Regions from separate parts of the Azospirillum argentinense genome, predicted to be linked through region 1. Evidence: predicted binding sites of a transcription regulator. Region 1 holds the regulator's gene; each other region holds the start of a gene.

Region 1 (3,204 bases):
CGACCGCGGGTCGCCGTGCTCGCCACCGGGGACGAGATCGCCCTGCCCGGCGATCCGCTGGGACCGAGCCAGATCGTCAGCTCCAACGCGCTCGGCCTCTGCGCGCTGGTCGCCAGCCAGGGCGGCGTCGCCCACAATCTCGGCGTGGCCAAGGACGATCCGGAGCATCTCGCCGCCATGGCCGCCGGGGCGGCCGGCTGCGACCTGCTGGTGACCACCGGCGGCGCCTCGCAAGGCGAGCACGATCATGTGCGCGACGTGCTGGGCGGGCTGTCGCTGGACTTCTACCGCGTCGCCATGAAGCCCGGCAAACCGTTGATTTTCGGGACGGCGAGCGGCGTGCCGCTGCTCGGCCTGCCCGGCAATCCGGTGTCCACCGGGGTGGCCGCCCTGCTGTTCCTGGTGCCCGTCCTTCGCCGTCTCCAGGGGTTGCCCGCCGAGAACACCACGCTCGCGGCGCGGCTCGGCGCGCCGCTAAAGGCCAACGACGACCGCACCGACTTCATGCGCGCCACCCTGTCCACCGGGACGGACGGCGAGCCCATCGCTACGCCCTTCCCGCGCCAGGACAGCGCGATGATGTCCCGGCTGGCCCGGGCCGACGCCCTGATCGTCCGCGAGCCGCAGGCAACCGCCGCCGCTGTGGGCGACCGCGTGACGGTGATCCCGCTGAGCGGCGGTGTCCTGTCGCTTTAATCCGTTCCGCACGGGAAATCCATTTGGGAGTCCTGTCCGTCGATTTGCGATTGATTTCATCCGTAGGGCTTGACGGGGGTTAAGAACCAAACTAGAACAAGATGGAACGTTTTGCTTTTGTTCCATATCTAGTGCGGAACCGGCCGGGAGGCACAAATGCTCACGCGCAAGCAGCATGAATTGCTGCTTTTCATCAACGAGCGGCTCGGACAGGGCGGTGTGTCCCCTTCCTTCGACGAAATGAAGGACGCTCTCAACCTGAAGTCCAAGTCGGGCATCCACCGCCTCATCACGGGGCTGGAGGAGCGCGGCTTCATCCGCCGCCTGCCCCACCGCGCCCGCGCGCTGGAGGTGCTGCGCCTGCCGGAGGGGCTGGAGACCGCCCGCACCCGGCCGCCGCGCGCCAAGTTCGAGCCCAACGTCATCAAGGGCGACTTCAGCTTCGCGGGACGTGAGGCGAACCCGGCGTCCGAATCCGTGCAGTTGCCGCTCTACGGCCGGATCGCCGCGGGCACGCCCATCGAGGCGTTGCGCGACGGTTCCGCCTTCGTGGACGTTCCCGCCGCCATGCTCGGCATGGGCGACCACTACGCGCTGGAAGTCGCCGGCGACTCCATGGTGGAGGCCGGCATCCTCGACCATGACACGGTGGTCATCCAGCGCTGCGACAGCGCGGACAATGGCTCGATCGTCGTCGCCCTGGTCGACGACGCCGAGGTCACGCTGAAGCGCCTGCGCCGCAAGGGCAACACCGTGGCGCTCGAACCCGCCAACGCCGCCTATGAGACCCGCATCTTCGGCGCCGACCGCGTTCGGGTGCAGGGCCGCCTCGTCGGTCTGGTGCGCAAGTACTGACGGCAGGACGCGCCGGGGCGGCGGCTCAGCGCGCCCCGGTCCTTCCATCGGTCAGCTTGCCGGCCGCCGTCCTTCCTCCCATTGTCCTTCCTCCCATCGTCCAAGGGCGGTCACCGCGCCAACCACGCACGCTTTCCACCCGGATGCCCTTGTCCGACAGGGTGAGCGTGTGCGCGCCCTCCCGCCGCAGTTGCCAACGGTCGATGACCAGCGGCGCCCGACACCCGCGCGACGGGGTCGCGGTCACCACCGCATCGGCCACCGCGCAATCCTGCGGCAAGGCATCCGGCTGGCGCAGCAGCGCTACCGTCTTTCCCTGCGCTCGATAAAGGCATCCCAGAGCGTCGCAGCGCAGCCGCCCGTCCAGGCTGACCCCGGCGAGCGGCCAGACATCCTGACCGGCTTTCTCCTCCGGCTTCTCCATGCCGTCGCGCCGCCTCCACGTGTTGGCGACCCGCCCGTCGCTGGCGGTGGACAGGCTGAGAATTCCGTCCGCGCCGCGCACGGCCATCAGTTTTCCGTCCTCCGACACCAGAATGTCGGGCCGCGGCGCGACGGCCGGGGCGAGCAGCCCGCCGGCCAAGGCCACCAGCCCCAGCCAGCGCCAGCGTCTTGTCCAGATGGCCAGCCACAGCCCGCCCAGCGTGACCGCCGCTATGGCGGCGTCCGGCATGGCCGGAAGGAACGCCGTCGCTCCGGGCAGCGCCGCGGTCCGCTCCGCCGTCTCGATGACCAGCCGGACGCCCCAGCTCATCGCCGTCACCGCCGGCCCCTCCAGCCCGAAGGGCAGCAGCAGGTAGGACAACAGGCTGAAGGGCATGATCCACACCGTCGTGATGGGAATCGCCACCATGTTGGACAGCACACCGTAAAAGGCGACCTGCTGGAAATGGTAGAGCCCGTAAGGCGTCGTCGCGACGGTCGCCACCACGCTGGAAAAGGCGATGCCGCCCAGCGCCATGGCGCCCTTGCCGAGCCAGCCCATGTCGCGCCGCCGCCGCACCACCCAGGGCGTGAAGCGTTCGAAGGCGGCGATCAGGGCGACGACCGCCGCGAAGGACATCTGGAAGCTCGGCCCCAGCATCCCCTCCGGGTCATAGAGGACGGTGACGATGCCGGCGAAGGCGACCAGCCGCATGCTGATCGGCGACCGATCGGCGATCACCGCTCCCATGACCAGACCGGTCATCAGCACCGACCGCAGCGTCGGCAAGGGCGCCCCCACCAGCAGCGTATAGAGGATGGCTGACAGGATGCCGGCCAGCGCCGCGATCTTCTTGATCGGCCAGCGCAGCGCCACCCAGGGAACCAGCGCCAGCAGCGCCCGCACCACCCAGAAGACGATCCCCGCGGCGATGCCCACATGCAGGCCGGAAATGGACAGGAGGTGCGCCAGACCGCTGTCGCGGAAGGCGTCCATCATCGGTCCCGGAATCGCCGCCGCGTCGCCGTTCAGCAGGGCGGCGGTGACGCTGGCCTCCGCGGAATCGCTCACGACGGCACGCACCCGCTCGGCGATGGCGGCGCGCGCCCGCTCAAAGGCCACCGTCACCCGGCGCCAGCCGTCGGGCGGCGGCGCCTCCTGGGCGACGGGGGCGCCCATGACGAAGCCGACCGCGCCGAAGCCTTCGAAATAGGCGCGCCGCTGCAGGT
Region 2 (3,204 bases), 840 kb from region 1:
GTCTTCTCCGCCCGTGCGTTGCGCAACAAGGGCTATCAGGTGCTGGAGGCCAAGAACGGCGAGGCGGCGCTGCAGCAGATCAACACGGACGGCAACCGCATCGATCTGCTGATCACCGACGTGGTGATGCCGCAGATGGACGGCCCGACCCTGGCCCGCCATGTCCGGCAGATGCGGCCTGACATGCGGGTGATCTTCATCTCCGGCTACGCCGAGGACCGTCTGGGCGAGATCGACGGGGTCGAGGTCGCCCATTTCCTGCCCAAGCCCTTCTCCCTGAAGCAGTTGGCCTCCAAGGTGAAGGAGGTCATCCGGGACGGGAAGTGACGCGGTGGGCAGAATAGGGCGGGGCCTTATCCGACCCGCCAGCCGTGATAGGTCCAGCGGTCCGTTCCCGGCACGTCGACCGGCTCCCACCCGCGGCGACCGGCGCCGATCGGGCGGTCCGACAGGACCAGCGCGCCCGGCGCCAGGAAGGGTTCGACCAAGCCGCCGATCCACTGGCGGATGCCGTCCTCGTCGTCCTCCCGCTCGCAGCCGATGTCGGCGTGGGCCAGCCGCACGCTGCCGCGGAAGCGCTCCGCGGCGGCGGGCAGCGCGTCCCGGAAATCGCCGAGGAACAGCCGGTCCTCGTCCGGGCGCAGGGAGGCGGGAACGCGCGCCCACATGTCGAAGACCAGGATGTCGCGCGGCGGGAACAGGCTGCGCAGATGGTCGTAGGTGCGGCCCTTCCCCAGACCGATCTCCATCACCAAACCGGGCGTTCCCGCGACGCAGCCGGCGGCCCAGCCGAGCGCGACGCGCTGGGTGGTGAGGCGGTCGATCATGCGGTCGAGCGTGGAGTGGACGGTCGCCATGCGTGGCTTTCCGGGGTGTCGTTGGAGGGGCATCTCCTCTTGAACGCAGCCGCTGGAATTCCGTTGCACGGCGCCGGATCGTTACTAACTTGTGATGAGAACATTCGCGGAACTTAGAGCTTTGCGCAGGGGAACAAAGCTGGTACATTCCCTCTCACCGAATGACCGTTGGTGAGATCGTTGGCCCTGGGGCCGCGGATGTGATCTAACAAGGGGAGACGGGCATGTCGTCCGCACAGCTTCGTTTGGTCGAGAAGGATTCCATGGATAAGCAGAAGGCCCTGGATGCCGCTCTGGCGCAGATCGAGCGCGCCTTTGGCAAGGGCTCGATCATGAAGCTCGGCGCCCGCGAGAACACGGTCGAGACGGAGGTCGTTTCCACCGGCTCGCTCGGCCTCGACATCGCGCTGGGCATCGGCGGCCTGCCGCGCGGCCGCATCATCGAGATTTACGGGCCGGAAAGCTCGGGCAAGACGACGCTGGCGCTGCACGCCATCGCCCAGGCCCAGAAGGGCGGCGGCACCTGCGCCTTCGTGGACGCGGAGCACGCCCTGGACCCGTCCTATGCCCGCAAGCTGGGCGTCAACGTGGACGAGCTTCTGATCTCCCAGCCCGACGCCGGTGAGCAGGCGCTGGAGATCGCCGACACGCTGGTGCGCTCCGGCGCCGTCGACGTGCTGGTGGTCGACTCGGTGGCGGCATTGGTGCCGCGCGCCGAGTTGGAAGGCGAGATGGGCGACAGCCACGTCGGCCTGCACGCCCGCCTGATGAGCCAGGCGCTGCGCAAGCTGACCGGCTCCATCGCCAAGTCGAACTGCCTGGTGATCTTCATCAACCAGATCCGCCTGAAGATCGGCGTGATGTTCGGCAACCCGGAGACGACGACCGGCGGCAACGCGCTGAAGTTCTACGCCTCCGTCCGTCTGGACATCCGCCGCATCGGCGCGATCAAGGACCGGGAGACGGTGGTGGGCAACCAGACTCGCGTGAAGGTGGTGAAGAACAAGATGGCCCCGCCGTTCCGCGTGGTCGAGTTCGACATCATGTACGGCGAGGGCGTGTCGAAGGTGGGTGAGCTTCTCGACCTCGGCATCCAGGCCGGCGTGGTGGAGAAGTCGGGCGCGTGGTTCAGCTACGACGGCACCCGCATCGGCCAGGGCCGCGAGAACGCCAAGAACTACCTGCGCAACAACCCGGCCACGGCCGACGCCATCGAGGCGAAGATCCGCGGCAACGCTGGTCTCGTCGCCGACGCCATGATGGGCACCCCGGAGGCCGACGGCGAGGCCGCCACGCCGGAGTGATCCCGGGCGGCAAGCCGGTTTCTGTGAGTGAAAGCCCCTCTCCGGTCCGCCGGGGAGGGGCTTTCGCCGTCTTGCCGGACGGCTGGAAAGACCTTACATTCAGGCTGGGCGGACGGGTGTTGCCGCACCCGTCCGCCGGCCCGGTCCTAGCGGTTCAGGATCTCAAGCAGCAGCTTGAGCGCCCGCAACAGCAGGATCAGGAGTTCGAGGATTTTCCGCATCCTCTCATCTCCTTGTGAGCGCCTCATTGAGATTGGACGGGCGGTGGCGATCCACCGCCCGTCCGCGCTGACGATCATGCAAATGTGTGGCGCTCCGTCCACGCGGCCTGTCGCCGCGCGGGTGCCCGTCGCGGGCACTCTGTGGACAGCCACCGCAAGTCACGTTAAAAGCACGGTTCGGCCGCGAACAAGGCCGCGCCGCCGATTGTAGCCGACCGTAGCCGGAGCCTGGACAGCTTATGAAGACCGCCAACGACATCCGCCGCACGTTCCTGGACTTTTTCGCGAAGAACGGCCACCAGATCGTGGAGTCGTCGCCGCTGGTTCCGCGCAACGACCCGACGCTGATGTTCACGAACGCCGGCATGGTGCAGTTCAAGAACGTCTTCACCGGGGCGGAGCAGCGGCCTTATTCGCGCGCGACCACCTCGCAGAAGTGCGTGCGCGCGGGCGGCAAGCACAACGACCTGGACAATGTCGGCTACACGGCGCGGCACCACACTTTCTTCGAGATGCTGGGCAACTTCTCGTTCGGCGACTACTTCAAGGACGACGCGATCGCCTTCGCCTGGAACCTCGTGACGAAGGAGTTCGGGCTGCCGGCGGACAAGCTGCTGGTCACCGTCCACAGCTCCGACGAGGACGCGGCGGGCATCTGGCGCAAGGTCGCCGGCCTGTCGGACGACCGCATCATCCGCATCCCGACCGACGACAATTTCTGGCGCATGGGCGACACCGGCCCCTGCGGTCCCTGCTCGGAGATCTTCTTCGACCACGGCCCGCATATCGCCGGCGGTCCTCCGGGCTCGCCCGACCAGGACG
Region 3 (3,204 bases), 1.3 Mb from region 1:
CCAGACACACAGGACGGGTTGGGCCGAGGGCGGCCGACAGGACCGCTCCCCAGGCTCTCCCGACGCTCAGAAGGAGGCTTGCCATGCTGCCCGCTCATTTGGCCGCCCGCTTGCTGGAGCAACGCCGGGCTCAGGAATCGGCCGAATTCGCCCGGCAACTGCCGCTCTACGCGGACGACGCGCCCTTTCCGCCCGACGCCGATCCGGATACCGAGACCGGGCATCCCCTGCCCGACTGGGCCACCAACTACTGACCGGAAAACGACGGGTGGCTGTCGCATAAGCGACATCTCGAACGGCTGTCGTGTAAACGACATCACCGCCCGTCCTTCCGTCCGCATCACGCCACCTCGGCCCAGGACGGTCCGTGTCCGCCCGCCGGAGCCGGACGCCGAACCGGGGTGGACGTGGATGCCGGCGCGGGAACGGCCTGCTCCGGTGCTTGCGCCGGGACCAGGGCACCGTCACGCCATTCCAGAAGCCACGACCCCAGGCGACCGCCCCGGCAGCGCTCCAGCTCGGCGCGCCAGCGCGGATCGCCGACGCCCGGCTCCGCCGTCCAACTGTGTGCCGGCGCGATCCGCCAGCGGGTGACCGCCGCGCTCGCCGCCGAGCGGCGGGTGGCGCTCTGCAACAGGAATCCCGTCACACCCGACGACTCGGCGGCCAGTTGCAGCCGGCGGCTCGCCGTCAGGTCCAGCCCGCCGACCTCCCCCAACACGGCGGACAGCCGCTTGCAGCGCAGCGCCTCCTCCATCGCCCACAGGGCGTCGGTGTCGCGGGTCGCGCGCACGGCGATCAGCCGGTCGGGCGTCAGCCCATAGGCGGCCAGCCCGGCGGCGTGCAGATCGCGCCCGCGCACGACCCACAGCGCGGGCGCCGCCGCGCTGGCGAGGCGCGCCAGCAGATGCGCGGCGAAGGCCGTCCCGGCCCCCGGCTCCTCCCCCGCCACCTCGTGCAGACAGCCGAGCGGGAGACCGTCCGCCGGAAAGGCTCCGTCGAGATCCGGCAGGCCGAAGGGCAGCACCCGCGCCCCCTCCCCGCCCAGCCCTTCCAGGCCCCGGATGCGGGCGCGCAGATCGGCCAGAACCGCCGCCCGGTCCGGCGGGGGCGCTTCGGTGCAGGACCCAGGCACAGGAAGTTCGGGCATGACTTGCTTCCGCTGAGCAGGTATTTGTTCCTGATATGTTCTATCATGCCCCATCTGCCCAGGGGAGTCCGGAAATGCGAAAGGGGGCGCCCTTTCGGACGCCCCCCCGCGAGACCGGTTGAGGAGTGGAGAGTGGATCAGCCGGCCTGTTGGATCGCCGACAGGACCCAGCGCCCGCCGCGCGGACGGGTGAAGGTCCAGATTTCCGTGGCTTCGACCGGACGGTTCGGGTCGCCCTCGACCACGCGGTTGCTCGCGCGGTCCACCGTCACGTCGGTCAGCGAGAAGCGCATCGCCACGGTGGCGTATTCCGCGTTGCCCTCGCGCCACGCCTCGGCCAGGTCGCCCTGGAGCAGGCGGACGTCGGACAGACGGTTGACCACGCCACGGTTGTGGTTGGCCGCCAGTTCTTCGGTGAAGTAGGAGGCCATCTCCGGCGTCACGGCGCTGCGCAGGGCCGTTTGGTCCTCGTTGCCGTAGGCGGTCTGGACCGCGACCAGCGTCTGCTCGAACGCCTGATAGTCGGCCGGGCCGATGCCCAGGTCGTCACGGCGCACGCCCGGACGGCCGGAAGAAGCCGGACCCGCAGCGGCGCTGCCGCGAGCGCCACCACCCAGCGGGTTCGAGCGCGCGTCCACCGCCTCGCGGTTCATCGTGCCCGGATTCGGGCCGGCATAGGCGGCGTTGGAAGCGCCCATGCCCGCCGGCCGCGCCGCTCCCGCCGAACGGTTGCGGAAGAAGCGCATGGCCAGACGGACCAAGAAGACGACCAGCAGGATCTGGAGGATGAAGCCCAGGATGCCCGCGAAGCTGCCCAGCCCGTCGAGGAAGCCGCCGCCGAACAGCATGCCGGCGATGCCGGCGCCGATCAGGCCGCCCATCAGGGCCGGCATGAAGCCGCCGCGCGAGAAGAAGCCGCCGCGCTGCGCCGCTGCCGGGTTGGCCATGCCCGGCTGCTGCATGCCCGGCTGCTGGGCGCCCGGCGTCTGGGCGGGGGCGGCCGAGCGCTCCATCGGGGCGGCGCGCGGCGCGGTGTTGGTCTGGGCCGGCGCCTCGTAGGTGCGCGAGCCGCGGCTGCCCGCGGAGCTGCTCTTGCCGGCGCGGGCGTCGGCGGTACCGGCGGTCAGCGCCACGGCCAGCGCCAGAGCGACGGCGCCGAAGGCGCGGGCCGGAGTGCGGGAAACGGTGCGGGGGGATCGCGTTTTCTGGGTCATGGCCGTGTTCGGTAAAGCCCTCGGTTCGGGGGACGCTCACTCATGTAGCGTCCTCCTATATGGTATGGCTGCCCTGCTGTTTTAGAGGGACCACAACCAAACCGGCCAAAAAATACGCAAACCGCGTGCGGCGTCCGATCAGGCGGAGGCGCGCTCCCACACGATTTCCACCCTATGGAAAGACCCCGCACCGGCCGGAACCACCGGCGTCAGCGGTGCGGCGCCCGTCTGTTCCGCTGCCCGCAGCGACGCCCAGACGCGGCGGCGGACCTCGATCTGGCGGCGACAATCGCGCGAGCAGTAGAGCGGCGCCGGCCCGCGCGGCGAGCTGCGGCGGAACGGCTGTCCGCAGCAGGCGCAATAAAGCGTGGTCATGATGATCCTCCCTGTTTTTTCCGATGACTGGTGCCCCGCCCATCACCCTGTGGAGCGGGTGCCCGTTCGGTTCTTTTCGGTCTTAAGTCTCGACCTGCGCGCACCATTGTTGTGCCTTGGGACGCCCCAGACCAGAGATGCCTTCGGCATATGGCCGTCTGAAAATCCGGCGATTCTGGAAAAATCGTCGAAACAACAATTGCTTGGCTTCCGCAAATCCGGACTGCGCGTCCATTCGCCGCATCCGGTCGTCAACCCCCCTCTCCGTTCGGACGATGACCCTGCGTCCGCCCGATCATCCGTATGACGACGGCTCCACCCGGGCCGTGAGCGCGTCCGTGGTGCCGGACACCCGATGGAGATAGGCCGGGAACCGCCGGGGACAGCCGCGGGTTGCTCAACCCGACACGCCCGACCGGCACCGCCCACGGCTTCCTCCGCCGGCGGCTCCCCACGGCGGCTCTC
Region 4 (3,204 bases), on a different replicon from region 1:
ATCGGGGCGTTCGGATAGGCGTCGCGGTCGTAGAGCGGGAAGGCGCCCTTCTCCGCGGCGAGCAGGGCGGAGGCGCGGTAGGCCTCGTTGCGGATGGTCCTCAGCCAGGACTCGGTCAGCGCCACCGCCGCCTCGCCGCCATAGCGCGTGCGGCAGAGGATCAGCGCGTCGGCCAGCCCGGTGACGCCCAACCCGATGCGGCGCTTGGCGTGGGCCTCCTGCGCCTGCGGTTCCAACGGGAAGCGCGAGGCATCGACCACATTGTCCATCATCCGCACGGCGAGCGCCGTCAGCTCCTTCAGCCGGTCGGTGTCGAGCCGGGCCGTCTCCTCGAACGGGTCAATCACCAGGGCGGCAAGGTTGATCGAGCCGAGCAGGCAGGCCCCATAGGGGGGCAACGGCTGCTCTCCGCATGGGTTGGTGGCGGAGATGGATTCGCAATAATTCAGGTTGTTCTGCCCGTTCACCCGGTCGATGAAGATGACGCCCGGCTCCGCATAGGCGTAGGTGGCCTGCATGATGCGGTCCCACAGGCCGCGGGCGCGCACCTCGCGGTGGACCTGCCCGTCGAAGACCAGCGGCCAGGGCCGGTCCTCGCGCACGGCGTCCATGAAGGCGTCGGTGACCAGGACCGACAGGTTGAACATGCGCAGCCGGCCGGGCTCGCGCTTGGCGTCGATGAAGTCCTCGATGTCGGGGTGGTCGCAGCGCAGGGTCGCCATCATCGCGCCGCGCCGGGCGCCCGCCGACATGATGGTGCGGCACATGCTGTCCCACACGTCCATGAAGGACAGCGGGCCCGAGGCGTCGGCGCCCACACCCTTCACGAGGGCGCCCTTGGGCCGCAGGGTGGAGAAGTCGTAGCCGATGCCGCCGCCCTGCTGCATGGTCAGCGCCGCTTCGCGCAGATGGGCGAAGATGGCGCCGAGGTCGTCCTCGATCCGCCCCATGACGAAGCAGTTGAACAGCGTCACCGTCCGCCCGGTGCCGGCTCCGGCCAGGATGCGCCCGGCGGGCAGGAACTCGAAACGGGACAGCGCCCGCTCGAATCGCGGCGCCCAGACCTGAGGATCGGACTCGGGCGCGGCGAGCGCCGTGGCGACGCGGCGCCATGTGTCGGCAATGGTCTGGTCGATGGGGTCGCCCGCGGCGGACTTGAAGCGGTACTTCATGTCCCAGATCCGCTGGGAAATGGTGGCGATCCCCGTCATGCATCCTCCCCTTGCGCGGGCGGCCGGTCCGCACCTCCGATCCGCCGACAGCGGTGTCCAAGAGTAGGGGGCGCCCTTCCGGGGGTCAACCGTGGGGGCGGCTTGGTCGTTCCTCTTGCGTTCCGGCCACTTGCGTTCCTGTCGTCAGTTGCTGATCCGCTCCCGCTGATCCGGCATCGCCTTGAGCGTCGCCACGATCTGGCCGCTGTCGGCGCCGGACCCGCACAGGCCGAGAGCGGTCTCGCCGAAGTCCACGAGGCTGTGGTGGCGCGGGGCGGGCGCCCGCTCCAGCGGCACCAGCCACGCCGCGTGCCCGCGCACGGTCAGGGCGTCGAAGTAGCCGCGCTGGGTGTCGAACGGGATGTTGGTCTCGCGCGGGTCGCCGATGACGAAGACGCGGCGTTCAGGATCGGGCGGGATGCGGTCGAGCGATGCGGCGGGGTCGAACCAGCCCTGCGGGCGGGCCAGCAGCGTCCGCAGCCCGCGTGCCTCCAGATAGGCGCGGTAGGCCGGCGCGCCGGAGGAGATCACCGCGCAGCGCAGATCATGGCGGCGGGCCAGGAACTCCGCGGTCAGCGTGCCGCCGGCGCTGTGGCCGCCCAGGGCCCATGCCGTCACGCCGTAGCGGGCCTTCAGGACGTCGAGCAGGGCGTTCATCAGGGCCGCCTCGCGCGGCGTGTGGCGCGTCGTCCAGAAACGGCCGGAACTGCCATAGGCGCCGGGCCGGGCGAGGAACAGGAAAGGGATGCCGAACCGCTCCGCCAGGGCGCGTTCCTGGTCGATCATGGCGGCGACGCCCAGCCCCTCCTGGTGGCCGACGGAGGTCGGCTTGGTTCCCATGATGTCGCCGTGCATCCAGGCCGCGGCGATGGGGTTGGGGCTGGGGGCGGGGCGCAGTCCCGCCGCGTAGTAGCGCAGGCATTCCCCGCGCCCGTTCACCTCCACCCAGGCAGCGGTTTCCTGCGCCTCCAACGCGGCGCAGGCCTTGCGGGTGATGGTGACGCCCCCGGTCACCGCGGCGTTGGAAAAACGCTCCGCGCTCGGCTGCGACTGGGCGTGGGCGTCCGTCGTCACCACCATCGATATCGCCAGCACAAGACCAGCGAGGAGGATAATGGCCGCGCCCCGGCGCATCAGGACGCGGTTTCGCTCACCGCGGTGGTGGCCGGTTCCGCCGCCTTCGGCCGCACGGTCGCTGGGCCGCCCGCGGCGACGACCAGCCGGTCGGTGGCCGCCTCCAGCCGCTCCTCCAGTTCCTGCATGGCCTTGGCGCGGCCCAGGCCCGGCGGGATGGGGGGCAGGAATTCCACGATGATGGTGCCCGGCCGCTTGATGAAGCTGTTGCGCGCCCAGTAGAGGCCGGCGTTCAGCGCCATCGGCACGATGGGGATGTCGAGATGGTCGTAGAGCACGCCGACGCCGATCCGGTAGGGGCGGTAGGCGCCGACGGCGACCCGCGTTCCCTGCGGGAAGATCACGATGGGCCGCCCCTCGTCCCGCACCGGGCGGGCGTTTCGGACCATGGAGGCGACGGCGCGGCCCTTGGCGCCGCGGTCGACGGCGATCATCCGGGATCTGGCGGCGTACCAGCCCCAGATGGGAATCCACAGAAGCTCGCGCTTCAGGATGATCGCCGGGTCGTTGACGAGGAAGTGCAGCTTCATCGTCTCCCAGGCCGACTGGTGCTTGGCGGCCAGGAGGAAGGACCCGCTTTTGGGGACGTGCTCGCGCCCGCGCACCTCGTAACGGATGCCGGCGAGCGTGCGCTCCAGCCACGAGACGGTGCCGAAATACCACGTGATCACGCGGATCATGCTGCGTCGCGGCAGCAGCAGCGACCACAGGATGCCGACGCAGATGACCGCCGTCCACACATAGAAGGCGACGTTGAAGGCGAGGGAACGCAGGAAGATCATGGCCGGGAACTTGTCAGGATTCGATCAGCTTCTCAAGCGTGTAGCGAAGGCGCGTCACAATGTACTTGTTGTACTCG

The links. Region 1 encodes LexA, which represses DNA repair genes until DNA is damaged. Its sites were predicted from a motif close to ATGTTCTANTTTGGTTC; they were not measured.
Region 2: a site for LexA is predicted at 989-1,005, ahead of recA (recombinase RecA). Genes of this name have one in related genera too.
Region 3: a site for LexA is predicted at 1,175-1,191, ahead of ABAZ39_RS01810 (ImuA family protein). Genes of this name have one in related genera too.
Region 4: a site for LexA is predicted at 1,318-1,334, ahead of ABAZ39_RS22265 (adenosylcobalamin-dependent ribonucleoside-diphosphate reductase). Genes of this name have one in related genera too.

The regions. Positions count from the first base shown of each region.
Region 1 covers NZ_CP007793.1:1,668,911-1,672,114, forward strand. The annotation lists gene ABAZ39_RS07945 (molybdopterin molybdotransferase MoeA) at 1-696, shown strand, start outside; gene lexA (transcriptional repressor LexA) at 853-1,551, shown strand; gene ABAZ39_RS07955 (ComEC/Rec2 family competence protein) at 1,577-3,204, opposite strand, start outside.
Region 2 covers NZ_CP007793.1:830,278-833,481, forward strand. The annotation lists gene ABAZ39_RS03930 (hybrid sensor histidine kinase/response regulator) at 1-327, shown strand, start outside; gene ABAZ39_RS03935 (class I SAM-dependent methyltransferase) at 354-857, opposite strand; gene recA (recombinase RecA) at 1,082-2,161, shown strand; gene ABAZ39_RS36045 (hypothetical protein) at 2,308-2,460, opposite strand; gene alaS (alanine--tRNA ligase) at 2,622-3,204, shown strand, end outside.
Region 3 covers NZ_CP007793.1:377,287-380,490, reverse strand. The annotation lists gene ABAZ39_RS36010 (hypothetical protein) at 84-254, shown strand; gene ABAZ39_RS01810 (ImuA family protein) at 341-1,150, opposite strand; gene ABAZ39_RS01805 (Tim44 domain-containing protein) at 1,288-2,364, opposite strand; gene ABAZ39_RS33825 (hypothetical protein) at 2,503-2,739, opposite strand; gene ABAZ39_RS35370 (hypothetical protein) at 2,732-3,046, shown strand.
Region 4 covers NZ_CP007794.1:1,815,353-1,818,556, reverse strand. The annotation lists gene ABAZ39_RS22265 (adenosylcobalamin-dependent ribonucleoside-diphosphate reductase) at 1-1,211, opposite strand, end outside; gene ABAZ39_RS22260 (alpha/beta hydrolase family protein) at 1,356-2,291, opposite strand; gene ABAZ39_RS22255 (lysophospholipid acyltransferase family protein) at 2,345-3,127, opposite strand; gene ABAZ39_RS22250 (YdcF family protein) at 3,141-3,204, opposite strand, start outside.